Regions from separate parts of the Macrococcus sp. CoH-51_TC_04 genome, predicted to be linked through region 1. Evidence: predicted binding sites of a transcription regulator. Region 1 holds the regulator's gene; each other region holds the start of a gene.
What was found. Region 1 encodes NrdR, which represses ribonucleotide reductase genes. Its sites were predicted from a motif close to AACACNATATATNGTGTT; they were not measured.
Positions count from the first base shown of each region.

Region 2: nrdI (class Ib ribonucleoside-diphosphate reductase assembly flavoprotein NrdI) is a predicted target of NrdR. The motif match lies at 2,121-2,138, and genes of this name have one in related genera.
Region 3: nrdD (anaerobic ribonucleoside-triphosphate reductase) is a predicted target of NrdR. The motif match lies at 7,699-7,716, and genes of this name have one in related genera.

Region 1 covers NZ_JBVGOY010000002.1:63,135-73,442, forward strand. The annotation lists gene thrS (threonine--tRNA ligase) at 1-105, opposite strand, end outside; gene dnaI (primosomal protein DnaI) at 424-1,344, opposite strand; gene dnaB (replicative helicase loading/DNA remodeling protein DnaB) at 1,344-2,684, opposite strand; gene nrdR (transcriptional regulator NrdR) at 2,693-3,157, opposite strand; gene ACZ2V4_RS03265 (SGNH/GDSL hydrolase family protein) at 3,281-3,982, shown strand; gene ACZ2V4_RS03270 (DMT family transporter) at 4,018-4,332, opposite strand; gene ACZ2V4_RS03275 (DMT family transporter) at 4,332-4,652, opposite strand; gene ACZ2V4_RS03280 (glyceraldehyde-3-phosphate dehydrogenase) at 4,733-5,743, opposite strand; gene coaE (dephospho-CoA kinase) at 5,863-6,447, opposite strand; gene mutM (bifunctional DNA-formamidopyrimidine glycosylase/DNA-(apurinic or apyrimidinic site) lyase) at 6,456-7,328, opposite strand; gene polA (DNA polymerase I) at 7,337-9,964, opposite strand; gene pnpS (two-component system histidine kinase PnpS) at 10,122-10,308, opposite strand, start outside.
Region 2 covers NZ_JBVGOY010000004.1:65,237-75,544, reverse strand. The annotation lists gene nrdE (class 1b ribonucleoside-diphosphate reductase subunit alpha) at 1-1,637, opposite strand, end outside; gene nrdI (class Ib ribonucleoside-diphosphate reductase assembly flavoprotein NrdI) at 1,600-1,989, opposite strand; gene ACZ2V4_RS05355 (DMT family transporter) at 2,348-3,202, shown strand; gene queF (preQ(1) synthase) at 3,213-3,713, shown strand; gene ACZ2V4_RS05345 (peptide MFS transporter) at 3,872-5,386, shown strand; gene ACZ2V4_RS05340 (peptide MFS transporter) at 5,670-7,181, shown strand; gene ACZ2V4_RS05335 (diacylglycerol/lipid kinase family protein) at 7,267-8,175, shown strand; gene ACZ2V4_RS05330 (5' nucleotidase, NT5C type) at 8,264-8,797, opposite strand; gene hisC (histidinol-phosphate transaminase) at 8,863-9,915, opposite strand; gene ACZ2V4_RS05320 (ABC transporter permease/substrate-binding protein) at 10,000-10,308, opposite strand, start outside.
Region 3 covers NZ_JBVGOY010000006.1:45,638-55,945, reverse strand. The annotation lists gene ACZ2V4_RS07075 (EVE domain-containing protein) at 1-395, opposite strand, end outside; gene ACZ2V4_RS07070 (YeiH family protein) at 513-1,472, opposite strand; gene ACZ2V4_RS07065 (thermonuclease family protein) at 1,611-2,228, shown strand; SAM riboswitch class I at 2,271-2,370, shown strand; gene ACZ2V4_RS07060 (hypothetical protein) at 2,439-2,705, shown strand; gene ACZ2V4_RS07055 (LysM peptidoglycan-binding domain-containing protein) at 2,744-3,778, opposite strand; gene trhA (PAQR family membrane homeostasis protein TrhA) at 4,226-4,894, shown strand; gene ACZ2V4_RS07045 (TcaA NTF2-like domain-containing protein) at 4,932-5,678, opposite strand; gene ACZ2V4_RS07040 (hypothetical protein) at 5,940-6,110, shown strand; gene ACZ2V4_RS07035 (hypothetical protein) at 6,164-6,415, opposite strand; gene ACZ2V4_RS07030 (Rho termination factor N-terminal domain-containing protein) at 6,441-7,439, opposite strand; gene nrdD (anaerobic ribonucleoside-triphosphate reductase) at 7,742-9,577, shown strand; gene nrdG (anaerobic ribonucleoside-triphosphate reductase activating protein) at 9,574-10,056, shown strand; gene ACZ2V4_RS07015 (class I SAM-dependent methyltransferase) at 10,084-10,308, opposite strand, start outside.

The DNA.
Region 1 (10,308 bases):
CTTCTTTAAACCAGGACTGATTGAACCTGCAATATCTTCAGTTGTAACGCCAGCCTCAAAACTTTTTACATTACCATCTGGAAATTTAATATTAATTTCACTCATTCAAAACGCCTCACTTTTTTATTTTATTTTAAACAACAAAAAGACCCCATCCCAAAAGGGACGAAGTCTATTCGCGGTACCACCCTAATTACTGATTGCTCAGCAACTCTACATAAGATAACGGTCTTGAGCCGGATAGCGATTAACTATCATGAACATAAGGGAGTAACAAATGATCTTAAATGCTGATTCTCACCACCATCAGCTCTCTATAAATTAAGGAATCATCGTCTTATCCTTATGATGTTATTCATATAGACGAACATTTCTGTTGTTTGTTACCTAATATTATACACATATTGTCGGGATTTTCAAATTTTATTTTTCACGTCTATAGTTTTTACCTGATAACATATAAGCATCACTTAATGTCTCGATGCGCTCCATAATACGCATTGCTTTCGTCTGTTCAGCACCATGCTTTGTCATTGATAAATGATGAGATAATTCTTTGAAATCGAAATTTGAACTAAAGAATGTCGGCATATTGTTCATCATACGGTGGTTGAGAATAGGTCCAAGCACTTCATCACGTACCCATGGCGTCAAATCTTCTGCACCGATATCATCCAGCATAAGTACAGGCGTATTTTTCACACGGTTAAGCCGTTCGTTATATGTACCATCACTGAAGCCATTTTTAAGTTCTCGAATAAACTCAGGAAAATACAGGAGCGTCGTATAAATATAGCGTTCCTTCAGTTCGTTGGCAATCGCACCCAGTATAAACGACTTACCTGTGCCGAAAGCACCGTGAATATACATTCCTTTCGTATCATTACCTCTTGCGATATCACGACAAATGATGTTTGCTTGACGCACGATATCGATACGCGTTTTATCATCTAAATGTATCTGTGCAAGCTTTGCATTTAATACGTCCTTCGGCATGTGGATTGCAGTAATAAACTGTTTCATCTTCTGAGCTTCATCATGAGCGAGTTTAGATGGACAAGGGAGATGCTTAATCTTAATTTTATTGTTTTCAACATACAGTTCAGGGGTATGTCCTGGTACAAAGTTCTTACACTTACTGTAAGATTCGCATGCATCGCACATCTTTGAAGAATCTTTATATTCTTGTAGTACAGATAAATCATTATCGATCATCTTATCTGTTATGTGATTCTCTTTAATAAACTGCTTAATATCAGGTTCTTTAATCGTTTCTTCTTTTATTGCCTCAATACGTTTAAATATATCGCTGTTCGTATGCAGTATCGAACCCATATGTTTCATCATTTATCCTCCTCCCATGATTGATTTAATTCTTCTAATAACTTCTGTCTTTCCTTTTCCAGGTCAATATTATCTGTATCCTCTTTAACTGCTGGCTGTTGTTCTTCAAGCAGCCATTTCGGTGTCAGTTCTCTTTGCACCGTATTATTCTTTTTATAGTGATTTGCTTTATTATACAATTTCTCCTGCTTCTTCTGTTCAAATGACTTCACATACTTGTAGGCTGCTTCACTGTTCGATAGCTTCTGTTTCTTCCAGTTTGAAGCAATCTCTTCGATATAACTCTGCGGCAGTTTCATATCATTTGTAAACATGACATACTGCAATAATATATTCATTACACCAAATGGCAGTTGCTCGCGTTCTAATATTGATTCAATCATACGCTTTTGTTTAATTGTCGGTTCAGACTTACTAAATGAAGTAAGCATATCTATCGGACTTGTCGTGTCCATCAATTCAAACCAGGTCAGTTTCGTTTCTGGTGCGTCATCTTTTACCTGCTGAGGTGTTAACTGCGGTAATTGGCCGTCATGTTCAATCTGATAGAAGTCCCGGGCATTCTTACGTAAATCTTCATGTGAAATTTGCTGGTCACTCGTCAGTGATTTCAAAATGATGCCGCGCATATCATGTGCTGCGATATCGTACAGTGTCGCTAGCTGAACAATTAAGTTACGCGTCGCTTTCGGCAGTTGACTTTTCGTGATTAAATTCTGTGCGAGCAGCATCTCCAGTAAATCAAAATCAAACGTATGCTGGTGAACGGGTATTCCGAGCGATTCATGCTGCTTTACCAGATATTCATTTCCTTCAAAAATAGCCTTTTCCGGAGATTTCGGTGTACCAAATACATCCATGTACTTACTTGACACATCTTGATAACCGTCCAGATTTAACGTTTCATTACAGAACCTTGACTTTAGCTGCTGATATCTCGGCTTACCTACTTGCTGGAACAAGAATACAGAGAGCATTGGATCATTAAAGAACTGAGATGGCATGACGGGTGCAATGAGTTTATAGACAAACTTCTGATTATCTTCAATACGCATATATGTTTTCAGTAGTCCAATTGCTTCTAAACGTTTACGTATTACTTCAAAGTGCGCTAAGTTCATCTTTAATTCACTTAAAATAACATAATGATTGATGACGTCGCTTGTCTGATCATAACCTGTGAGAAACTGACGCATAAACTGATAGACGCCAATACATTCAACTCCGATTAGGGGTGTATATAATGTAGTTAGTACATCTTCAGTAACTTGTGTTGCAACATAGTTGCTGATAACGATAAACTCATCGGTTCCATTCAATTCAGTAAAATAACGCTCCATCTTTGCACCTACTTTTTATTCTTTTCATTGAGTATATCACTCATCGTACGGAGCAACTGATCGACGTCTTTAAATTCTTTGTAGACAGAGGCAAAGCGTACGTAAGACACTTGATCCAGTTGCATCAGGTGCTCCATTACAATTTCACCGATATCGACAGATGAAATTTCAGACTGCCCTTTTTCTCTTAATGCATTCTCCACTGCATCCGTAATCTGTTCGAGAGATTCGTACGGAACAGGACGCTTTTCACATGCACGCACAAGACCATGTACAATTTTATCACGATTAAAGGCTTGTCTTGTTCCATCTTTTTTCACGACAATCAAAGGCTGTAGTTCTATGCGTTCAAACGTTGTGAAACGTGTACCACACTGTTCACATTCACGACGTCTTCTGATCGCATTCATATCGTCTGCATGTCTTGAATCAACGACCTTCGATTGATTAAAGCTGCATTTTGGACATTTCAAGACACTCACCTCATTTATATTTATTTCTCAATTATACATTATCATGTTTATTTACTAAACATTTAAGTTTACACTTGCTACAATTGGATAATCTACCAATAAACCAAAGAAAGGAATGAACAAATGAGACCTCATTATATTCATCTGTCAAAACGAGAAGAAGGAAACCCTGTAAATAAGCTGAGAGAAAGTTTCAACCACAGAAATGAAACGATTCTTTACCTTAAAGATCCGGTCGGCATTGTATTCATCGGAGATTCCATTACAGATTACTGGGACCTTGATAGCTATTTCGCGTTACATAATGGTAAACGTATTATTAACCGCGGTATCGGTAATGATCGTTCTCAGTGGGTACGCGAACGTTTTGTTGCGGATGCCATTCAGCTGAAACCTGACTGGATTGTATTAGCCATCGGTATCAATAACACGAAAGAACTTGATGATGATCAAACTGAAGCCAACCAGATACACATCAAGACACGTATTTTAGAAGATATTGAAGCAATGGTTATTATGGCTAAAGCCAAGAATATTAATATTGCTGTAGCAACACTCACTTCAACGAATCGTCCACAGCTCGACGGATTTATTACGCGTTCTAAACTTGTTAAGGCAATCAACCTGGAAATAGTTCGGCTGTGCATAAAACATGATGCACAATTTATTGATTACTACACAATGATGACTGAAACTAAAGAAGGTATCGACTACTTACGCAATGAACTTACTGATGACGGTCTCCACCCTCACGTACTCGGTTATGATAGGATGGTGGACACGCTCGTAAAGACATTGCCATATCCAATACAATTGAAAAACTAATAAAAAGGAGAAATAGGTATCATACCTGTTTCTCCTTAATTTAATAATTTAAGTCCAATGGTACACCCTAGTATAATCGCGATACATAATATTCTAAGCGGATGTCTTGATTCATTGTAAAAGATAATGCCGAGCAATGTCCCGCCAACAGCACCGATACCAGTCCATATCGCGTATGCTGTACTCATCGTAATCCCTGCTAAAGATAAGGACAGGAAGTAAAGACTAATTCCAAACGTAATAACCAGCAATAAAATATAGAGACGCTTACCAGACTTACTGTACATATTCATCCATAATACGCCGAGCATCTCACACAATCCTGCAATGATAAGAAATATCCAGTACATCATACGCTCTCCTCCTCAGTAGCAACCTTTAAGCCGATAACACCTATGATAAGCATTGTAATCAGCACTACTTTCGGCCAGCCAAATGGCACTTCATACACCGCTACATCAACAATCGTGACAAGCGTCGCACCAAGTCCGACGAATATCGCATAAGCTGTGCCCACAGGTAAATATTTAGTTGCATTTAGCAATAAATAAAAACTGCATGTCACACTCACTAGAGTGAGTATCCATTCGACCGCACTGTCTGCGTGTGCAAGTCCTATAACCCATCCTGTCTCAAACAGTGCTGCAATTATTAATTTTATCCAGTTCATAAATACCTCCTTGATTCAACACCTACCTAACATAACATAAAACGCCGCCCAATTAAATTGGACGGCGTTATTCAAGGAAACTATTTATTTAACTGTTCACCCATTAATCCTGCAAGTTCTACAACGCGAGTAGAGTAACCCCATTCGTTGTCATACCATGATAATACTTTAACCTTTGAACCTTCCATAACGATCGTTGAGAGCCCATCTACGATAGAGCTATGTGGATTCGTATTGAAATCCACTGATACTAACGGCTCGTATGTTACATCTAAGATGCCTTTAAGTTCATTATCAGCTGCATCTTTAAATGCTTTATTTAATTCTTCGACTGTGACTTCTTTTTCTAAATCTACAACTAAGTCGACTAACGAAACATTCGTTGTTGGTACACGTAACGCCATTCCATGAAGTTTACCTTGTAGTTCCGGTAATACTAGAGACAATGCTTTTGCAGCCCCTGTAGAAGTTGGAATAATACTTTGGGCACATGCACGGGCACGACGTAAATCTTTATGTGGGTTATCTAAATTCTTCTGGTCATTCGTATATGCATGAACTGTCGTCATTAAACCATTCTTAATACCGAATTTATCATTCAATACTTTAGCAACTGGTGCTAGACAGTTTGTTGTACATGAAGCGTTCGAAATAACATCATATTTCTCAACATCTAACTGTGCACAGTTCACTCCACGCACGATGGTCTGAACATTACCTTTACCTGGAGCAGTAAGTAGTACTTTCTTAGCGCCAGCTTTAATATGTGCAGCAGCTTTCTCTGCATCGTTAAACTTACCAGTCGCTTCGATAACGATATCAATATTCATATCTTTCCATGGTAATAATTCCGGATTACGTTCAGATACGAGTTCAATCTTCTTACCATCCACAAGTAAACCATTTTCAGTTGGTTCAATATCAAGTTCAAACTTACCATGAGTAGTATCATATTTCGTTAAATGAGCTAATGTTTCAGGCGGGTAGCTCGCATTGATTGCTACTACCTCTAAATTATCATCGAATAATGCTGCACGAAATACCATTCTGCCAATTCTTCCTAGCCCATTAATCGCTACTCTTGTTTTCATTAAATAATCTCCCCTTCAAAGTGTTATACTAATACTTAGAAATAGTATAACACAATGAAAGCGCTTGTGAAGAGCATTTTCTGCAAATTAAAAAATTTGAATTTTTCGAAAATTTATATCTATTTATAGTGTTTGATTAACGTATCTAACTGTTGATATAGTGCCTCTAAATCACGACAATTATCAATGACGATATCCGCTTTATTTCGCTTTTCATCCATCGACATCTGACTACTGATACGTGCATCTGCTTCTGACTCTGAAAGTTCATTTCGTTTCATCAGACGCATTTTTTGTATATCGTATGACACATATACAACCCATACTTCATCGACAGTATGTTCGAGCTTATTTTCATATAAAAGTGGTATATCCATAACTACCACCTTGCCTTCGGAAAGTGCGGCAGCTTTCTCTTCATCCATCAGACGTCGTACGATTGGGTGAACAATTTGATTTAAATTATCACGCTGTGCCTTATCGTTAAAGATGATCGTACCTAGTGCTTTACGATTTAATGTCCCATCTTCATTCAGCACTCCTGGAAATGTTTCAGCAACTCTTCTTAATCCTTCGGTTCCTTTTTCTACAGCCTGCCTTGCCGCAATATCTGCATCAATTACAGCGAATCCATTCTCTTTCAGATAATTTGCTACTGTTGACTTACCACTGGCAATACCACCTGTTAAACCTATAACTGTCATAGCTCCTCCTATTTCTGGCAATGTGTACAATAATGTGTATTACGTGTAGCTATCACTTTCGTCTTAATTTCATTACCGCATGTTCCACAAATTTTTTTACCATAAACTTTAAACCTATTTTGCATCATTCCACTTTCACCTTGTGCATTTCGGTAATCTGAGATGGTCGAGCCCCCATATAGAATGCCTTCATTCAGCACATCGACAATATGTTCATACAGTAATGTACGTCTTTTTTCGCTTAATGATTTCACTTTTATATTCGGATTAATCCGTGCATTATGCAGTGCTTCACATGCATAGATATTTCCACATCCACTGACAACCGAATGCAGCATGATGACTTGCTTAATCGGTTTATCCTGATATTTCTGCAAGTGCAGTGCACTGATATAATGTGCTCGACCTTCTTCATTAAATGGTTCTGGTGCAATCGCTGCATCGAAGTGTGCAAACTGTGATTCATCTAACATTCTCAGTTCACCAAACCTTCTAATATCTGAATATACCAGCTTCATCGAACTGCTCAATGTAAAAGTGACATGCCAATGTTTTTTGTAGTTCGGTACCGTAATGTCATCGATAGACGGTACGACAAAGTATGCGCCGGTCATTCCAAGATGACCGACCATATAACGGTTCCCATCCTTTCCTTTTAACTTGAAGATAATATATTTACTGCGACGCATCACACTTTCGATATGAGTGTCAATACATCGTTCCTTAAATGCATCTAGGGAAAGCCCTTTAATAATCGTCTCTTTACCCTGTGTCTTTCCATTTAATACAGCATCTGAAAAGTGGACATCAATAATTTGTTCTCCTGTGATATGTGGTTCAATACCACGCTTCACATGTTCAACTTCTGGTAATTCCGGCATAACTCCTCCTACTTTGCTTCGTACCAGCTTTCACCTGAATCATATTCAACTTCAAGCGGTACTTTTAATTCCAATGCATTTTCCATTACATGTTTTACAAATAAGCTGAAAGCATCAAGCTCATCTTTTGGCACTTCAAAAATAAGCTCATCGTGTACTTGTAGTAACAATTTAGCTTTAAAGTCAGTTTCTTTCACTTGTTCGTTATAATGTACCATTGCGAGTTTAATGATATCTGCTGCACTTCCTTGAATCGGTGTATTCATCGCAGTACGTTCAGCAAATCCTCTTAAATTAAAGTTTCTGCTCGTAATATCTGGGATATAGCGACGTCGATTAAGCAATGTCGTAACGTAACCCTGCTGCTTAGCTTCCTGAATAATATCATGCATATACGCTTTAACTTCCGGAAAACTTTCAAGATAGTTATCAATAAATGCTTGTGCGTCTTTTCGAGTAATACCTAAACTTTGACTTAGTCCATAATCACTGATTCCATACACAATCCCGAAGTTTACAGCTTTTGCCTGACGCCTCATATCGCTTGTTACTTCTTCTTTTTCAACATTAAAGACTTTCATCGCAGTCTTCGTATGAATATCAATGCCTTGATTGAAAGCTTCAAGCATACCTTTATCTCCAGTAATATGTGCGAGTACTCGAAGTTCAATCTGAGAATAGTCTGCAGCAAATATTACAGAGTTCGGTTCACTTGGTACGAATGCTTTTCTTATTTTTCTACCTTCATCTAGTCTTACAGGAATGTTCTGCAAGTTAGGGTCAATAGATGACAGACGTCCAGTTTGAGCAATAACCTGGTTGAAGCGTGTATGGATCTTATCGTCGTCTCCAATCAACTTCTGCAATCCTTCTACATAAGTTGACTGCAGTTTAGATAGCGTTCTATAGAGTAATATATCTTCAATGATCGGATGTTTTCCTGCTAATGACTCAAGAACATCCACAGCTGTAGAATATCCTGTCTTCGTCTTTTTCTTCTTCGGTGAATCTAGCTTTAAATCTTCAAATAATACGACACCAAGCTGCTTTGGAGAATTGATATTAAATGTGCTGCCTGCATGTTCATGAATACGCGTGATCAGTTCATCTAAGCGGCTTTGAATTTCCTGCTGCATCTCCTGAAGTGTCTGCTTATTTACTTTAATTCCCTGCATCTCCATATCTGCGAGAACAAGTGAAAGTGGCAGTTCGAGCGTTGTTAACAGTTCAAGCTGCTTAAGTTCATTTAATTTTCTAATCTGAAGCGCTGATACCTCATGGATTGCATTTACTTCAGATGCAATATGTTTAAATAAATCCATGCGTTCAGGTATGTGCATCTTAGCACCTTTTCCGAAGATCATTTCATCTGATTCCACATAATTAATACCTTGCATTTGCGCACTTTGAGCAACATCTATTATTTTCAAAGCTGGATCGAGTAAATAAGATGCGAGCATCACACAGTGCTCAATCCCTTTAATCTCTATATCCAGTCTATTGAATAAAACTTTTGTTTCCTTTGCATCATAGACATATTTTTTTGTAGCTTCATTTTGCAGTGCATTGATGAATGTTTCATTTTGGGTGATTTCATCAGGGTGAATAACAAATGTATGTCCTTCTACCAATATCCCTACCCCAATAATTTCATTCTTTAAATAATTATCCTGAAAACATCGAATACGAATATCCATAGATTCAACATTCGAGAAATCAAATGTACTAAACTGATTGCTTATTTCAATTGTTTTCTCTTCAGTAATTTGAGTTTCAGCGTCAATATTATCTAACTTTTGCTTAAAGTCTAGCTCCTGAAATAGTGCGATCTTCTTACTGTCATCTTTTTCAGGGAGCAGTGTATCATTTAAATTTACTGCAATCGGTGCATCAGTATTAATCGTCGCCAGCTGCTTACTCATTAATGCGTCATCTTTATGATTTGTTAAGTTCTCATTTAATTTCTTACCTTTAATATGTTCCAGATTATCAAGCACCGCTTCAACCGTACCATATTCATGTAGTAATTTAAGTGCAGTCTTTTCTCCTACGCCAGGGACACCGGGAATGTTATCTGACTTATCCCCCATCAACCCTTTTAAATCGATTATTTTCTCTGGTTCAAATCCATATAGCTCCTGAATAAACTGCGGTGTATATTTATCAATATCTGTAACTCCTTTTTTTGTATAGTAGACTGTCACATAATCACTTGCAAGCTGCGTTAGATCTCGGTCCCCAGTAACGATGACTGTCTCTAACTTATTTTCTGTTGCTTGTTTTGCAAGCGTTCCGATAATATCGTCTGCTTCATACATATCCTGCTCATAATGCTTGATTTGATAAGCCTCTGCGAGTTTACGAATATAAGGAAACTGTTCACTTAATTCTGAAGGTGTCTTTTGACGTCCTCCTTTATAGTCTTTATACATCTCATGGCGAAACGTTGTCTTACCCGCATCAAATGCGATTAAAAAATGTGTAGGTTGTTCTTCCTTAATCAACTTATCTAAAATAAGCGTGAAACCATATATTGCATTCGTATGTAAATTGGATTGATTTTTTAATAGAGGTAAGGCATAGAATGCACGAAAAGCAATGCTGTTACCATCAATCAATATTAGTTTATCAGCCATAATATCCTCCTGAACTGTAGTAATCATAGTTTAACATAAATCACGCACAAAAACGCCCGACACATATGTACCAAGCGTTCAAGCTTCAAAATGAAAGCGTCTTTTTATATTATATGTGATAATAGTTAAACTAGAGTAAACAAAAATAAATCTTATATTAATAAATAAACTGCTTTAATTTTATTCTGAAAGTCGAACCTTTTCCAAGCTCGCTTTCTACATCGATTTCACCATTAAACACTTCAATGATATGTTTAACAATTGCAAGACCTAACCCTGTTCCGCCAGAGTCCCTGCTTCTTGCTTTATCTACGCGATAGAACCTCTCAAATATTCTTGTTATT
Region 2 (10,308 bases), on a different contig from region 1:
TCAACAACTTTGTCTGTTGTAGGTCTATAGTCTTTCGCAATATATTTGTCGAAATAAGTACCAGATGCATAATCTGACTTTTCGAAGTCTGCGAATGTCTCATTTCGTTCAAGGGCAATTTCCATAGAGCGTTCTAATGAATAATAGTTTAACATCATAAAGAACGTCGCTGCGAATTCTTTCGCTTCCTCTGATTCATATCCAATTTTATTCTTTGCTAAGTAGCCATGTAGGTTCATGACACCAAGCCCAACCGAATGCAGTTCGCGATTTGCTTTTGCCACACCAGGAGCATTTTTAATATCCGCTTCATCACTCACAGTTGTAAGTGCATCCATACCAGTATGTACTGAATCTTTAAATTTCTTAGATTCCATTACATTCACAATATTCAATGATCCTAAGTTACATGAAATATCTCGTTTGATTTCATCTTCAGTGCCATAATCATTAATAATGGATGTTTCTTGTAATTGGAAGATTTCTGTACATAAATTGCTCATCTTAATCTGACCGATATTCGAATTTGCATGCACTTTGTTCGCATTGTCTTTAAACATTAAGTATGGATAACCCGATTGAAGTTGCGTTTGAGCAATCAAGTTTAACATTTCACGTGCATCTTTAGATTTCTTCATAATATTTGGATTTTCCACAAGTTCGTCATACATTTCATCAATGTTTAGATCGTCTAGCGTTAAACCATATTCACGTTCCACTGTATGTGGTGCAAACATAAAGAAATCTTTGCCCTCTTTCGCCAAATCAAAGAATTTACTTGGTACGATAAGTCCAGTAGAAATCGTTGATAAACGTAAGTCTTCATCAGCATTTACCTTCTTCGTATCCAAGAACTCAAGCACGTCATAATGGAAGATGTTTAAGTATACAGCACCTGCACCTGGACGTTGTCCTAGCTGGTCCGCATAACTAAATCCGCCTTCGAGCGCTTTAGCTACAGGTAATACACCTTTAGCCACACCTTTAATGCCTTTAATTGCTTCTCCTCGTGCGCGTAACTTTGACAAGTTAATTGCAACACCGCCACCAATTTTAGATAATTGTTTCGCAGTTGAGTCGATATAGTTGATAGAATTTAAACTATCATCTACTTCTAATAAGAAACAAGATACAAGCTCACCGCGTCTTGCACGGCCTGCATTTAAAAATGTAGGTGTCGCCGGTTGATAACGTTGCTCAATCATCGCAGAGATTAATTGTTTCGCCTTATTTACATCACCTTTAGCTAAATATAGGCTTACAATAATAACATGCTCTTTATAATCTTCTAGATATTGCTGTTTATCATTTGTTTTCAATGCATAATCTTTAAAGAATTTACTTGCCGACATATAACTCGCAAAGTTAAATTCAATGTCTTGTGCATACTTAATAATATCGTTCAAATCTGTTTCGTTATATTCATTAAATAAATCATAATAAAAATCTTGTTCAACGAGATACTTAAGACGCGCAATCGGTGTATCAAATGTTATCGTTTTATCTTTTATTTCTTCTAAGTAAACTTTAAGCGCTTCTTGATCTTTATCAATATCAAAGAAGCCATCTTCTCGACGTTTTGTGACCTGGTTATTAAGTTCAATATGATTGTACTGTTTCTCTTGTGCGATATTCACTGATTTCTTCCACCTTTATATTAAATTCTTTCACATCTTTATCATTACCGTGTAGTTCAAACTTCATTAATAATGGCACATGATATGTACTACTTATTAAGTCTCCTGCACGTGCAAAGTTCTGACCCCAGTTTCTGTTACCGCTGGCTGCTACAGCTATTAAATTTGCACTATGACGGTCCAGAAACTGTCTAACTGGATCCGGTATCTCGCCAAACCCTATCGTTCCTGTTACAATGATATACGGTTCATTTATACCTTCCGCTTGATCCAGAGTTAATGTATTTGCATACTTTGTTTTCTGTATAAAACGTTTCACATTTCCAGTGAGCGAATAATAGACGATGAGCATAATATCACTCCTCTCATTTAAAAGCAGTTGTGAACAATAATATTAAAACTATCTTTAAAACTACCCAAAAATTTATGTATTATGTGCTTGACTTTTAGCAATTCGCAAGTATTGTGTTCGCATCAATACCGAACACAAGATATAGTGGTATATTTTCCAACAACCACAAGATATACGAATAATTATAGCATTTATAAAGGGGTTTTCAACGTTAAAACCTTGTAAAAATTTATATTTTTAGGGTTGACTTTTGAAGAAAACGAGCAACCCTTTGCTACTACTCACTTTGATAAACGTAAGAAATTTTGTATTTAAATTATTGAAAATATATTCATATTACTGAAAAAGGAGGACACATATGAATAATAAAATAAAAGGAATATTATGGTTGGTTGCTGCTTCGGTTGGTTTCAGTTTAATGGGTGCCTTCGTAAAGCTCTCTGGAGATTTGCCAGTCATACAGAAATCATTGTTTCGTAATATTATCGGAATAATCCTTCCTCTGTATTTCGTATACAAGTATAAAGCGCCTCTTTTTGGTCATAGAGAGAACCAGCTAACGCTTATTTTAAGAAGTGTCTTTGGAATGATTGGTGTGCTTCTTAACTATTATGCAATTGACCGCATGGTGTTAAGTGATGCAGATATGCTGAATAAACTCAGTCCATTCTTCACTATTTTATTTTGTGCATGGTTTTTAAAGGAATATATTAAAAAGTATCAATTCATCAGCATGATAATTGCATTTATTGGTGCTCTATTTATCATTAAGCCGAATTTCAGTTCAGATATGTATATTGCCATAATAGGTGTCCTTGGCGCCATGTTTGCAGGACTTGCCTATACAACATTACGTGTACTCGGTTCAAAAGAGAAGTTCTATACGACTGTGTTTTACTTTTCGTTCGTATCAACAATTGTACTTATTCCACTCACATTGCTGACATATCAACCCATGACAAATGCGCAGATCATCTATCTGATTCTATCCGGCCTATTTGCTACGCTCGGACAATTCGGATTAACAATCGCTTATAGCTATGCACCAGCGAAAGATATTTCAATATTCTTTTATACGACTGTGTTATTCAGTGCAATTATAGGATTTATTCTATTTAATGAGACCCCGGACTTACTAAGTTATCTCGGATATATTATAATATTCTTTGCGAGCTACTATATGTTTGTAAAAGCAAAAGTGAAACAACATTAATCAGGAGGCTATTATGTCAGGAAGACAAAAAGAAGAATTACAGGATATTACGTTACTTGGTAATCAGAACAATAAATATTTATATGAATATGACCCGACAATATTAGAGTCATTTGATAACAAACATCAAGGTCGTGACTATTTTGTTAAGTTTAATTGTCCGGAGTTCACAAGTTTATGTCCGATTACAGGACAACCCGACTTCGCTGCAATTTATATCAGCTATATTCCAAATATCAAGATGGTTGAATCAAAGTCATTAAAACTATACTTATTCAGCTTCAGAAACCATGGAGATTTTCATGAAGACTGTATGAATATTATTATGAATGATTTAATTGAACTTATGGACCCACACTACATTGAAGTATGGGGTAAGTTCACACCGCGTGGTGGTATTTCAATTGATCCATATACGAACTACGGGCGCCCAGGAACTAAATATGAAGAAATGGCATCTTATCGTCTGATGAATCATGATTTATATCCTGAAACGATTACAAATAGATAGCACGGTATAACGAAGCTGAGAGATTTCAAAATCTCCGCTTCGTTATTTTTATTATTTACATTCTTTTTAAAATTATTCAAAATTCGAATTGTCTAAATATTCTTTTAGGTGTACAATATTATCTTATTATAGTATTTAAATTTGAAGGGGGAAAATGAATGTCTCAACATACAAGGGAAGAAATTATAAATAGTATGCCGAGAACTGGATTCTTTGGACATCCTAAAGGTCTGTTTACACTTATGATAACTGAGTTCTGGGAACGTTTCAGTTACTATGGAATGAAAGCAATATTAGTTTATTACTTATATTATTCTGTTAAAGATGGCGGTTTTGGATTACCTGATGCACTTGCATTACAAATCGTATCAATATATGGTGCGATGATCTATATGAGCGGTGTGGTAGGTGCATGGCTTGCTGACCGATTTATCGGAACGCGAAAAGCCATATTATATGGCGCGATTCTCATCATGATCGGTCATATATTACTATCTCTACCGAATAACTTCACCTTGTTACTTGTCGCACTATTATTTATCATTTTAGGTACAGGATTGCTTAAACCGAATATTTCTTCAAATGTCGGAGAAATTTATGAGAAGAACGATCCGAAGGTAGATTCAGCATTCACACTATTTGTAATGTCTATTAACTTAGGTGCATTTATTTCACCATTAATTGTCGGATGGCTACAGAAAAATGCCGGATTCCATTACGGATTTGCTGTTGCAGCTGTCGGAATGTTCTTTGGACTAATTATTTATGTATTACGTGCTAAACCCACTTTAGGGCTATCTGGATTGGACATCCCAAACCCAGTAACACCTGAAGATAAAAAGAAAACACTCACATATGTAACAGTGATTGTTATTGCATTTGTAATTTATTTCTTATTCGCCCAACTTACTGGAAACTTAAACTTACAAACATTTATGTCACTTGTAACAGCACTGGGTATTGGTCTGCCAGTTGTTTACTTTATTATGATGTTCGTATCCAAAAAGACGACATCTGAAGAGAAATCACGTGTAGCAGCATATATTCCATTATTCTTAGCATCTGTTGTATTCTGGTCAATTCAGGAGCAAGGTTCAACAATCCTTGCTGCGTTTGCCGATAAGAATACACAGTTAGATTTAGCTAAAGTGACAAATGGTGCCATTAACTTTGTAATTCCACCAGCTTGGTTCCAGTCACTAAACCCATTATTTATAGTAACACTTGCACCACTATTTGCATGGTTATGGGTAAAACTTGGACGATTTAATCCACCAACAGTAGTTAAGTTCAGTATCGCACTATTTTTAGCAGGTTTCAGCTATGTCGTGATGGTTTATCCATTAACGCATAACGGCGACGCTTTAATGAATCCGGCCTGGTTAGTATTAAGCTACTTGCTAGTAACAATGGCTGAGCTTTGCTTATCACCTACTGGTTTATCAGTAACAACAAAACTTGCACCGAGTGTATTCGCATCTCAAATGATGAGTATATGGTTCTTAGCAAACACAGTCGCGCAGTTATTTAACGGTCAAGTACTCGTTAAATATTATGATACTGTTAATAACGCAACATACTTCGGTAACATCGGAATGGTTACAATCGGATTAGGGATTGTATTACTTATTGTAAGTCCTTTTATGAAACGCTTCATGAAAGGGATTCACTAATAACTTTATAAATTTTAACACCCTTAAAGTATATAGGATGCTTTAAGGGTGTTTTTGAGTTGCTTAATATCGTGAAATTATTATATTAGTAATACATATTATAATTAATATATTATATTAAAATTAAAACATAACACTTTAACTCTTTAAACGAAACTAGCATATCAACTTTTTGAAAATTTCGTCTTTTTAAAAAGTTATTGAATGATATTAATTTAATGGTAAAATTATATTCTGAAATAACATTAATTTTCAGAATATTTTTATTACGGAAGGTGAAATTATGGAAACAACGAAATACTCCCGTGAAGAAATGGTACAAAGTGTACCACAGACTGGGTTTTTCGGACATCCTAGAGGATTAGGGATTCTATTCTTTGTAGAGTTCTGGGAACGCTTCAGTTATTATGGGATGCGCGCAATCTTAATTTATTACATGTATGATACGGTTGCTAACGGTGGGCTGGGTATAGATAAGACAACTGCCGCGAGTATTGGATCGATGTATGGATCATTGATCTTTATGACAGGAATTTTAGGTGGCTGGGTTGCCGACAGATTGATTGGTTCCCGAAAAGCCCTGCTCTACGGGGCAACATTAATTATGCTCGGACATATTGCAATGAGCTTACCGTTTGGAGTTCCTACATTTCTAGCATCTATGTTTTTAATTATTGTGGGATCCGGATTAATGAAACCCAATATTTCTAATGTCGTCGGCGGACTGTATCATAAAAATGATAGTCGTATGGATGGTGGTTTTGTAATTTTTTATATGTCTGTTAATATGGGTGCCTTTCTTTCCCCATTAATTGTTGGTGCACTCCAAAAACAATATAACTATCATATCGGATTTCTAGCAGCAGCCCTTGGCATGGCGCTTGCATTAGTCGTATATATCATCTTCAATCGTAAATCACTCGGTTTAGTCGGAAATGAGCCTACAAACCTATTACAAGGCGAAGAAAAGAAACGTTACTCAAGAAACATTGTTATCGCAGCAATTGCACTTATTAGTATCATTGTAGTTACTTTAATGATGGGAATCCTTACATTTAATACATTTTCATTCGTCGTAACGATTCTCGGCATTGTACTCCCTATCGTCTACTGGTTCACTATGTATCGAAGTGAGGATGTGACATCAACTGAACGTTCAAGATTACTTGCATATATTCCATTGTTCTTAGCGAGTGTAATGTTCTGGGTCATTCAGGAACAAGGCGCAAATACCCTGGCATTATTTGCAGCTGAAAGAACTCAGCTGGACTTGAAACCTTTATTTGGTATTGATTATACGTTGCCAGCTGCATACTTCCAATCATTAAATCCATTATTTATCGTAATATTAGCACCTGTCATTTCGACATTATGGATTAAATTAGGTAAGCGTAATCCAACGACACCATTTAAATTTACTTTAGGGATTTTGTTTGCAGGATTGAGTTTCTTAGTGATGATTCTTCCATTAACACAAAATGAGACACACCTCATCAATCCGTTATGGCTAGTTTTATCTTTCTTACTATGTGTTATCGGAGAATTATGTTTATCCCCGACAGGTTCTTCGGTATCTGTTAAATTGGCACCTGTCGCATTTAATTCACAAATGCTAAGCTTATGGTTCTTATCGAATGCTACAGCTCAAGGATTAAATGCACAGTTTGTAAAACTTATAGAACCACTTGGTTATACGAAATACTTTATTTTTATTGGTACGATTGCCATGATACTGTTTGTTATCATATTGTTAATGAATAAATGGATTTCAAAGAAAATGGATGGTATTCACTAGACACAGCGCCTATGCGCTGTGTTTTTAATTTGGGCAAACGAGGTATATAATATAACATAACAAATAACAATAAGAAGGTGTCAATGTGCATAAATTTAATAACGGCATATTATTTTATCACGATAAAGCAGGACAAGGTGATGTACACGAAATCATCGGAGAGGTTACAAAGCATCTATCACAGATAATTACCCATTTAACAATCTACAGAAGCTTAGAGCAAGGTGAGATCTATGAACTACTTACACAGTCTTCACAGCCATATGATATATTTCTTATTCTTGGTGGTGATGGTACTGTACATGAACTGATTAACGGGATGATTGATGGCGGCTACCATAAACCAATCGGAATCCTCCCAGGTGGCACATTTAATGACTTCACAAAAACGTTAAATCTAAACCCGGACCCTGTACGTGCTGCTACTCAGCTACTCGAGTCAGAAGTTAAATATTATGATGTGCTAAAGACTAATGAACGCTATGCACTTAACTTTGCAGGAATGGGTCTCATGGTTGATAACTCTGAAGGGGTCAATCCACAAGTAAAGAGTAAAATCGGCAAGTTCAGCTACTTCTTCTCTATGATCAAAAATGTCTCTAATCCTACCTTCTTTGAGTATGAAATTGAAGTTGATGGCACCAAATCATATGGTACATCTTCTATGATTATTATCGCAAACGGTCAGTTTATCGGCGGAAATCGCATACCACTATCTGAACTTTCACCAAGTGACGGCATTCTCAATGTATTCATCTTTAAAGATAGCGGCCTTAAATCATTTACAGACATGATCGGTGAGAAATCAGAAGTCAACTGGAATGAAATCAGTCAGAATATTGAACACATCTCCGGAGAACATGTTCATCTGAAAACAAAAGATGAACTGTCAGTAGATGTAGACGGAGAAATTGATCTTGTGACACCGCTTGACGTTACGATTGTTCCAAATAAACTTAAGATCTTAACAGCGCCAGTGAATACATTATTTTAATAGATATAGATACTATCATTATTACGACAACACCCAAACCATATAGATATGGTTTGGGTGTTGTCGTTACATATATAAAGCTTAGTATCTATTTATCCAGGAAATAACGTTCAACATCGCTCCATGAATTTACTCTATCAAATTCAGAAATACTTCGGTTATGTACCGCATCAAAGATAATACCTTTGCCTTTAAATGCGCGCAGCTGTCTCGGATTATCATCTATCAGATAATCTGTTCCAACAATGCTTTTATTACCGCAGAAGATAAAATGCTGTGGATCTAAAAATGGAAAATGCTCTCTCAGCCATTCATATTTTGCATCGAATGATGTCGGCACATCCATCGCAGCTGTAGCAATATAGACATCATAATGATGGTTGAGTCGCTCTACGACACGTACTGCATCAGGAAATACTTCTAAATCTCTAAAGAAACCTCGATCTAGTAACAGCTTGTCTAATTTATCCACGTGTTCTGGGTATTCTGTGCGAAGTTTCCTTTCGTACAAATCTTCTTTTGTTAAGGACATACCTGCACTTTCATTAAACTGAAAGATAACTTTCTTCAATGTATCTGCAAGTACTTCATCCATATCAATTGCAATTGACTGTCTCATCATAATCATCCTTTATCCTGTATTACTATTATTATAAGCAATCTAGATTGCTAATTGTAGTAATTTGATTAACTGAAGAATGAATTGAGTACTTTATGAACTTTTTCATTATCGTCACGCGTACCAATTGATATTCTTACCCCGTTAGGCATCGGTCTAGCAATTACTCCACCCTTAATCAATGCTTCGAATAACGCTTCAGCCTGATTCGTCTTCACAAATATAAAGTTTGTTACGCTATCTATAAGGTGTTCTTTGTAATCCGCTTCAAAGAATTTATTACGTTCTTTATCATTATGAGCAACATAATCCTTTAAATATTGCTGGTCTTTTAATGCAGCAATTGCTCCGACTAGCGAAAGTGCTGTCACGTTAAACGGCAGCTTTACTTTATTGAACACATCAATATATGCTTTAGATGTTATGGCATATCCTACACGTAGTCCTGCTAACCCATAGGCTTTAGAGAATGTTCTGAGCACAATCAGATTCGGGAAGCGTTTAAGTAACGCTACGCCATCTGGATAATCCTCACGCAGAACAAATTCAAAGTATGCTTCATCCAGTACGACCATTACATCTTCATGTACACTCTCTAAAAATCCAGTTAATTCTGTTTCAGTAACATAAGTACCTGTCGGATTATTCGGGTTACAGATCCAGATGATACTTGTCTCATCATTCATCTTATCTTTAAAACTTTCCAGATCAAACTTCCCTTCCTTCAACGGTACACTGACCACTTCATTATCTTCAATCAGTGCATGTGTCGTATACTGAATAAAAGTACCTTCACTCGTCAGGATGTGGCCTTTGGGATTCAGACGTGCACGCGAAATCATCATGATAATTTCATCTAATCCAGCTCCTATGAGAATTTGGTCACTATCTACCTGATAGAAATGAGCGAGTGATGCTTTTAAGTGTACCGCTTCTGGATCAGGATAATAGTTGAGTGCATCTTGTGAGCGAATGGCTTTGTATACTTCCGGGGACGGGCCCATTGGATTTTCATTCGATGCCAGTCTGCTGAAGTCTCCCTCAACATTAAACTTGCGCTTTAATGCTTCCTCTGATAATCCCGCCTTGTAGACGCCTAGACTTTCTAGTTGTGGTTTCATATTAGACCCTCCAATTCATTTTATATTATGATAGAGAAAATAAAAAAAGATAGCAAATTTTTGCTATCTTTTTAACAAATTAATTTATTTTATAATCTTTTCTTTTTTTAAATATGCCTTTGCGACACTTTCTGGCGTCTTATTGTTATATGCAACCTCATAGTTCATCTTCTGCATTTCTTCATCCGTAATCTTACCTGCAAGTTCATTTAATGCATCGACAACCTGTGGATGTTCCTCAATTGTACTTTGTTTTAATAAAGGCGCACCCTGATATGGTGGGAATAGGTGTTTATCATCTTTCAGCACGACCATATCATATTTCTTAAGTTCTGCATCCGTTGAATAAGCGTCCATCAGATCTATCTTATTCTGATCAATTGCCTGATAACG
Region 3 (10,308 bases), on a different contig from region 1:
TTATACTGGCCGACATTAATAATTTTGTTATAGTCCGCTTCTGAGATCGGATTCAGCAACTGCTCTTTCATGCTTTGTATCGTCTCTTTTAAATTTTCATCTCGAATTAAATAGTCTTTCGTAAAAGGTGCAAGCTTTGTATCATATTTAAAATGAATTTTAATTTGTCCACGTCTTGGCTCTTCGACTTTAAGTACTTCTCCAGCCCCAAGTAAACCAATTTTATTTTGTACAAGGTAAAAGATGACGCGATCTCCAGGGTTTGCACGTTTAAATGCCTGGTATCCCTCATTCGGATTAAAATGCACTGTCGAATCAAAAACTGAGACTTGGTTCATCAAATCCTCAAAATGATTAAATCTATTATAACCGCAATTCAACCAAAAATAATTCACACAAATTCCTCCTAAATCCACTTATAATTCTTTTTATTTTACATTATCCTTCTTAAATAATACTGCAAGAAACGCAAGTAACACTGAAAATGACAGTTTCTTTTTCATTATACTCACCTACCATATATGTAATACTTGCTGCATGACTAAACTCATTACGATTACAACCATCCATGTGATTGCACCTAACGCTAGCGGTTTGATACCAACTTTGAAAAACTTGCCTATATCTACCGTCATACCTATTCCAGCTAAAGCTGTACTCATTAAGAATGTAGATAAAGTCTTAATATATGATGTGATATATTCCGGTATCGGAATAATACTTGCAACGATACTCGCTATGAAAAAATACAATATAAACCAAGGGAAGACCTTTTTTAAATTTACAGAAGATTGACCTGCCTGCAATAATGCGAATATTAAACAAATCGGTACTATCATAAGTGCACGTACAAGTTTGACGACCGTTGCTGTATCTCCAGCATCCTCACTAAATGCATAACCTGCTGCAACTACACTACTCGTATCGTTTATCGCTGTACCGGCAAAATATCCAAAGCCTGTATCACTAAATTGTAACCAGTGACCGACTGTCGGAAAGACAAATACTGCAATAATGTTAAATAGGAAAATTGTAGCAATAGAAAATGCAATCTCTTCATCTTTCGCTTTAATTATTGGACTTACTGCTGCAATTGCTGATCCCCCACAAATTGCTGTGCCTACGCCAATTAAAGTACTTAAACGCTGATTAACACCAAATAACTTGCCCACTAAAACACCCACACTTAAAGCGGCAGCGATGCTCGTGATGATGAGTGGAAAGGATGATGCACCTAGACTCAATGCTGCTTTAAAACTAAGCGTAAATCCCATCAGAATAATGCCGTATTGAAGTAACTTCTTACCACTATACTTAATACCTTCTTCATAAGGTGCTGTATTTATTAAATTGCCTATGATTATACCAATAATAATACTGAAGATCATACTACCAACTAACGGGAAAATATAACCCAAGTATGTGGCAATCAGTGCGACCAATAGACACAAAAACACTCCTTTAACCTTCATCACATCGCCTCCACTTTCTAGTTGAGTCTATTATATCTAACATGTGATGATATCTAAAGCACGAATTCATTATACCTATTGATTACGAACGTATGTTTGTTTATAATTAAAGGATATTGCTAAAAACGAGGTTTTAAATTGAATTTATTATTATTGTTTCTCACATTAAACTTTTCATCCTTTCAAAGTGATATGCCAAAGGTACCGGCGACCTTCGATCGTGCTATTGATGGAGACACAGTTTCATTGAAAATTAATAACCGCAAAAAGACAGTCCGTCTATTACTCATTGATACGCCTGAGTCAAAAAAACCAAATACACCCGTTCAGCCATATGCTCTTGAAGCGGCACGTTATACAGAATCACTTGTAAAGACTTGCGATCTTAGTGTCCAATACGACACAAAAGGGAAGAAAGATCGATACGGGAGAGAGTTAGTCTATCTTTACTGTGGTAATACAATGATTAATGAACAGCTGGTCAGACAAGGATACGCTCGAGTCGGCTATGTGTATCAACAGAAAGATTATTTAAATCGAATGCTGGCGGCAGAACGAAAGGCCAAAGCTGAAAGTTTAAAAATATGGTCTCTTAAAGGATATGTGAACGTTGACGGAGAAGGTTTTAATTCTACTAAAGAAGAAAGACAGCAAGAGACAGATATTATGCTGAAGATTAGAGAATCACTGCATCGCATACTAGATGCAGCGATAGATGGATTAATCAAAGGAATAAAGTCCGCCTTCACATCATAAGAAAATATGTTATAATGGAATAGAAAATAATTAAATAACGCATTCTTATAAAGAGAGATTGAGGGACAGGCCCAATGATATCTCAGCAACCGGTTCGCAAGAACACGGTGCTAATTCCTGCGGAGTAATCCGACTATAAGAACCTTACAACGCTTCTTATAGGAGGCGTTGTTTTTTTATCTTCAATACAATAAAAAGGGAGCGTTAATCATGAGAAATTTAGAAGATTATAGAGCATTAAAGCAGGAACTCACAAAATGGAACAGCATTACACCAACTAGTTATGCAGCGAGCATTGCACGAACAAACAAAATAAAAGAACTGAAACGCCAACTCGGTAATGATCAGTATGATGAGGCAGATGCACGTAACGATGAATTTCTATTACGCCATGAAATCAAATCGTTACATATCGAACTCGCACGAATCGAAAAACAACTCATCGATAAGTATCAAGCACTTCACAGTATTTCCTAAGCAGAATAAAATAAGAGATAGCAGACGCTATCTCTTTTTTAATGTATAAATACATATCTTGATACTTGCCATTGATTAAGCGTACGGTAACCAATCACCCCTACACCCGTTGCATAGTTCATCTCTGAAACAAGAATCGTGCCATCTGCGTTTACTCTTTCAACAAAAGCAACATGTCCATAATATCCATCAGACGTTTGTGCAATCGCACCATAGGCCGGCGTTTTATTTACAGTATAACCGTCTTTAATCGCACCATTTGCCCAATTACGTGCATGCCACCAATAAGTAGAAATTCCTTTTCCCATGGATGCTCGTTTATTAAACACGTACCATGTACATTGTCCGTTATCATATAAATTAGAATGTGCAAATACCGGTGTAACGAAATTGGTAACTGTAGTTGAAACAGGCGCATGTGATGCTACCGGACGCACAGTAGGTGTGCTTTGTACTCCATTACCTTTAACAACTAATCTCTGATTCGGAAATATTAAATCTGATGTCAGACCATTCAATGATTTAAGTTGTGCAACGGTGATGCCATAACGATTAGCAATTAAAGATAAATACTCACCAGGCTTCACAACATGGGATGTTGCATTACTTGTCACTGCAATTGGCCTTGTTGTGGATACTGCCGTTGTCGTTGTAGTTCCAGATACTTTAAGTCTTTGCCCAGGAAAAATTAAGTATCCTGTTAAATTATTCAGACGCATAAGTTCATTTACAGATGTATTGTAACGATACGCTATCAAAGATAAGCTATCTCCAGATACTACAGTATGTATCTTCCCACCACTCTGTACTGCAGGACGATTCACTGTTTGTACAGTAGTTGGTCTTGTATTGCTTACAGATCTTGATACTTGTAATGATTGATTCGGAAAAATCAAATTTGAAGACAAGTTGTTCAGTGTCTTAAGTTGAGCAACTGATGTGTTATATTGATTGGCAATAGACCATAGTGATTCCCCAGCTTTGACTCTGTGTTCCGCTGCGTCTGCTTGGTAAGAATAAGCTGATGCGGCGGCTGTAGCTGTTATAGCAGCGAAAGTTAATTTCTTCTTCATACAAGTCCTCCGTATAATAATTGTTAAAAAATAAGATATTTATATTATTACACAAAATATATATGCATAATATTACAGTTTCCTTTCAATTTTAAAGTTTTCTCCAAAAACGAACTATTTTAGCACATATACCTATTAAAACATTTAGCTTTGAAAAACGTTGATATATCAATAATTAGATCGATTCATTAAAATAAAGCCATTATAACATTTCGACATTTTTTAAGTATCTCAATAACAATCTTTACATTTCCTTGTTACGATAAGTATTAATAATACAATATTCTGATTAAATTTTATTGTTTTACTATCATATCAATAAAACTTGTAACAATTTTGCAATATTATATATGAGGTTCATTATTTTATCATTTTCTGGCTAATTTTCGTATCTATTCGTTAACCATGATATAATTGTCTCATCATTTAAGAAAAAGGATGAATTGTATGAAGCCTACTGCACCAAAATATAATTTCCATGACATAAAAGAACTAAAATTCGGAGAAGAAATTGGTAACTCTGTATCTCATGGTGTGCCTGCCCTACTCATCTTATTTACTCTTCCTTATTTTGCGGTACAGTCATATGTACAGCACGGTAGCCTTTTTTCTTTCGGTATCAGTGTGTTTTTAATCAGCATATTCCTAATGTTTATCTCATCATCTATCTATCACTTAATGCCACCGAAGTCTGTTCATAAATTAGTGATGAGAATCATAGATCATGCGATGATCTATATCGCTATCGCCGGCACATATACACCTGTCGCATTAAATCTGGTTGGAGGGAAGCTCGGCATCACAATTATGATCACCCAGTGGGTTATTACTATTGTTGGTATCGTCTATAAGGCAACAGCAAAACATGTGAATCCAAAAATTAGCCTTGCCATGTACTTAGGAATGGGCTGGCTTGGTGTCGTACTGTTTCCATCGTTAATCAGTAAAGCAAGTTTGACTTTTATACTGCTCATCATCGCCGGTGGGTTAATGTATACGATAGGTGCATGGTTCTATGCACAGAAAAACCGTCACTACTTCCATATGATCTGGCATTTCTTTATAATCCTAGGTGCTTTATGTCATTTCATCGCTTTGCTTTATTTTATACAATAAATAAACGTGACACGAGCAAACACTCGTGTCACGCTTGTTATTCTCCGACTAGCAATCCATTATGTTTATATATTTTAAACGTCTGGATTAAAAAATTATTATGTTTATCTATTGCTTTCACTTTGAAATAACTGCCACCTGCATCTTCTTCATCATTTCCAGCAATTAAGACGACCTGTTTATCTGGATTCTCTTTTATTAAACGTGCCATATGTTCTGTTCTGACTTTTTCTATTGCGCCATCAATATTTGCAACTTGCTGTGTGCGCTGTTTTACTACAGGCGTCACACTATAATCATTAAAGTCGTAAACCTCCATTCTTTTATGTTTTTTATTATAAGAGAGATCATATACAGTGACCACTTTACTTTCAATATTATTTGTTCCATTAGATTTCATTATTCTTGATACCTTTACATGGACGTGATGCTTATTATCTTCTTCTATAGATTCAATGTTATATGATCGAATCTGATAATTATCAAACATACCTGTCTTCAGTTTATTTTTAATATACTTATCCGCTTCTGAACCCGCTTTAATATAAGGCTGAATTAATTGATATTTACGTATATTATATGCTTCCGGCATTTTCCTCATCAATTGCTTCATTGTTGACTCAGCAAGATCCTTATATGCTACTTTATAAATCTGCTTAACAGGTACACTTTCCTGTGCATTTGTCGTACTTTTTTTCACTGTCTTACTTATTTGATTGTCATCTTGACTGCATGCTGTAAGTAATAATATTATTAATGGCCATTGATACTTTATTAATTTCATAAGCATCCCCCTTTATTAGCTTTATAATATCACAATCTTCTCAACTTCTGATCTGTGACATTTATCACGCAAATATATTGTGCAACATCATATTTTTATATTAATGTATTATTTTTTCATTTTACATGTTATATTCTAATAAAATAGAAGGAGGTGCCTACGATAGAAGCATTAAAAGCCTATGAAATCTTCGATCGTTTTAATAATAAATGGAGCTGTACTATATATAGAAATTTACAGTACCAGGAGGCCCCTTCTTTTATGCGATTGCGTTGTAGTGCGCTCAACTATAATCGTATCATGGAAACAAATAATGACGAACAAACTTTACTTCGATTATTACGTTATATTACAATTTATCTCGACGAACTCCAGTTTGTGAGTCATGATACTGTGCGACTAGTAGATGTCTCTCCTTTACCTGAACAATAAAAAATTGTGAAGAATATCCAACATTCTTCACAATTTTTTATTTCATAATGCGATTAACCTCCAAAATACAGTGAACTAAATAATATAAGCAGTATAAGATCGAACACGTGTCTGAACATATTTTCTTTAAATGCATTTCTATCGAGACTATCTAGTAATCCTAATATCAATAGTGCTGCGAAAGATAATACGATTAATAAATTCAGGTTTACTTGTGTTACTAATCTTATGATAATCATAAAAATAACAGCAATATTTAATATATTATATGCTCTATTCCAAATTGTTGTAGTTGTTTTATTCAAAGGTACTTTTCCTCCTCAGTGTATATTATTTCTTCTTTCTTTTTTTCTTTTTCTGTTTAACCTGAACGACTTTACGTTCCTTTTTCTGCTGTGTCTTATGCCCATTTAAAGACCAAAGACGTGTATCAATGATCGCACGAACGATATACTCAGGTAATGTAAGATCCTCTACTTTTAAAAATCCACTATTTTCAATCTGCTGTATATGCTTCAATATGAATTCCGGTGTATCATTTGCACGTAGACCAAATATAATTGTGTCTGTGATTAATTGTGCTGTATATGTTCCTCTATATTCTTCTGTTACCATGTCATCTAACAATGTTCTCAGTGCCTCTATCGCTTCTGATGGTTCAGTAAAGTAAGGATCTTTGTAGTTCAGAAACTCCGATTCAGTAGCTGGCTCATAGTACTTCTTACCATGCGTTAAAGCTTTCATATTCAAGTTAACTTGTGCTAAATCGCGATGTTTAACACTTCTATGTTGAATTAAATCTTTATATTCAGGTAATAGGCGTGTTATTTCTTCTTTGATTGTCTGTTCATCTTTTTGAAGTCCTTTATATTTATATTGAAGTTTTGCGAGCTGCTTTAAACTTACAAATCCATATAAATTGAACGCACTATGATAGAACTCTATCAGCTGGATATCACTGTTAATATCCGGATGAGTTTCGATAAATTGCTTGAAATGTTGTTTCACATCTTTTGGAATTACGAGATGTTCATCTGCTTCAGGATAGAATAGAAATAATGTATCCGGAATATCTCGATTAAACCTCACAGTTTCATTATCACTTACTGCAAGCTCATAAAAGATGAGCTTATAATCGCTCGATAATTCTTGTAATAATCGTGTCAGTAGTTGGTCATCTTCAAAGTACGTACTTTGAATCAACTCAATAAGTTCATCTTTATTCTTTGAAGAAAATCCTTTAATATCAAAATTTCTGCAAATATCTTTAAGTTCTTCTTTAGATAATGACTCTAAATACCATGTTAAATTCTGAACATTATGTGTCATATATGCCTCCGTATAATAATCGTCTTCATTCAGACATGCAAACTTACTTAATTGTACCAAAAATAAATTCTATATAAAACTTTCTGAATCATAAGAGCAATGAGATAAAGCAATTCTATCTTAACCCATCACTTTCTTCTAACGTACAAATTGAATTATTTGTACCAAAAATCACGCAATTCAAAGGAATTATGACGAATTATTGTAGTAATTGTGAATATCCAAAAAAGCACATTATATAGTGATAATATATTAATCAAATACTATATATAGTGATAAGGAGTACGAATATGAGTGAAGTTATAGAACGTTTACAAGAAGATCTCACCCGTTTAACAAATGAAGTGAGTGACGTAATCCATGAGAATGCAAATAAAGATCCAAAGCGATTCACTACGATGCGAGATTTAACCGCAGGGACTGTCGCACGTCATATTGGATTAAGCATGTTACCTAAGCATGTCAAGGACGCTCACGTTAAAGGAGAAATCCACTTTCATGATTTAGATTATCATCCTTACCAACCTATGACAAATTGTTGTTTAATAGATGTCGGCCACATGTTACAGAACGGCTTTATTATGGGAAATGCACATGTCAATCCGCCACAATCCATTCAAACCGCTGCAGCACAGATCAGTCAGATTATTGCGAATGTTAGCAGTAGCCAATATGGCGGCTGTTCTATAGATCGTATCGATGAAGTATTGAGCAAATTTGCTCATCTTAACGCATTAAAGCACAGGCGTAACGCTGAGCAGTTCATTACGCTGCATTTGCAGGATGACTATGTTAAGAGAATGACAGAAAAAGATATATATGATGCAATGCAGTCATTAGAATATGAAATAAACACTTTATATACGAGCAATGGTCAGACTCCATTTGTAACATTTGGTTTTGGACTTGGTACAGATGTTTATGCGAGAATGATTCAGCGCGCAATTCTAAGTAATAGACTAGTAGGTTTAGGTAAAGAAAAGGTTACTGCAATATTCCCTAAACTTGTCTTCAGTATTAAAGACGGCATTAATTTCAAAGCAGGAGATCCAAATTACGATATTAAACAGCTTGCATTACAATGTTCTTCTAAGAGAATGTATCCAGACATATTGAATTACAAAGCACTTACCGATCTCATCGGCGACTTCAAAGTACCGATGGGCTGCCGCAGTTTCTTAAATCTATACGAAGAAGATGGGCAGATTGTTAATAGCGGTCGTTGTAATTTAGGTGTTGTAACGTTGAATCTTCCCAGAATCGCCCTCGAATCAAGGGATACAGAACAGTTCTTATCCATATTAAGGACACGATTAGACATCGCAAAAGATGCTTGTTTATATCGTATCCATCGCCTTAAAGATGCTACCCCTGAAAATGCACCGATACTTTATCTACACGGTGCATTCGGTAAATTACTGCGTCCAGACGATGATATTACACAACTATTCACGCAAAGACGAGCAACTATAAGTATCGGTTATATCGGACTGTATGAAGTCGGAGCGGCCTTATTCCACCCGAACTGGGAAACTGATGAGAAAGCTAAATCCTTTGTGGAGCAAGTACTAATTACGATGAAACAGTATGTAGCACAATTAACGGAGCAGTACGACGTACAATTCAGTATATATGGTACACCAAGCGAGTCACTTACACACCGCTTCTGCACTTTAGATTACGAGAAATTTGGTCCGTTAGAGCATATTACGGATAAAGGCTATTATACGAATTCCTTTCACTACGACACAAGAAAGGCCGTTACTCCATTTGAGAAACTGACATTTGAACAACGCTTTGCAAAACATTCGTTAGGTGGCTTTATACATTACTGTGAATACCCTGATTTGAAGCATAACTTAAAAGCGCTTGAAGCAGTATGGGATTATTCCTATGATAAAGTCGGTTACTTAGGAACGAACTTACCGATTGATAAATGTTTTGCGTGTGGGTTTGAAGGGGAATTCGAAGCGACTGCAGATGGCTTTATGTGTCCGCACTGCCATAATACTGATCCTGAAACGACCGATGTGATTAAGCGCACTTGCGGTTATTTAGGACAACCACTTAAACGACCGATGATTAAAGGCCGTCATAAGGAAATACAATCTCGAGTTAAACATATGTGTTCAGTATGAGCAATATCGCAAAGATTATGCCAGCATCAATGGTTGATGGTGAAGGTGTACGCGTCAGCGTATACATTTCAGGATGCAATTTTCACTGTCCAGGTTGTTACAATGCAAGTATATGGGACTTCCATAAAGGTACGCCTTGGTCAGAAGCGCTTAAACTTGAAATTATAGCATTATTAGACCACGACTATATCCAAGGTCTTTCTATTCTCGGTGGAGAACCATTGCAGAATGCTGAACTTACACACGAACTCATACGTTCAGTAAGAGAACATTTCGGACATTCTAAAGACATATGGCTCTGGTCCGGTTATATGATTGAATGGATATCACGTTCGTCTTTTGCGTTTATATTAGATGATATTGATGTCCTCATTGATGGACCCTTTGTAAAGTCTCTTTATAGACATAACTTAAAGTTTAGAGGTTCTCTTAATCAGCGAATACACGACTTAAGTAAAAAACGCACACCTTTCAAATGAATTGGAGGGTGTGCATTGTATTTATTACTACTTTCTTCTAGCAGATATAATTAGCATCATCGGTCTTCTGAGTTCATCTTTCATTTCAGGATTGGACTCAAGCATATCTTTACTAGGTTCAGGTTCATCAATGCCCTTAATAACAAAGTTGTTATCAATCAGCACACTCAAATAATGTGATAATGTACGATGGTATTTACGAACTTCTTCTCCAAGAAAATTCGTCTCACGTTCTCCTTCTTTATAGTAATT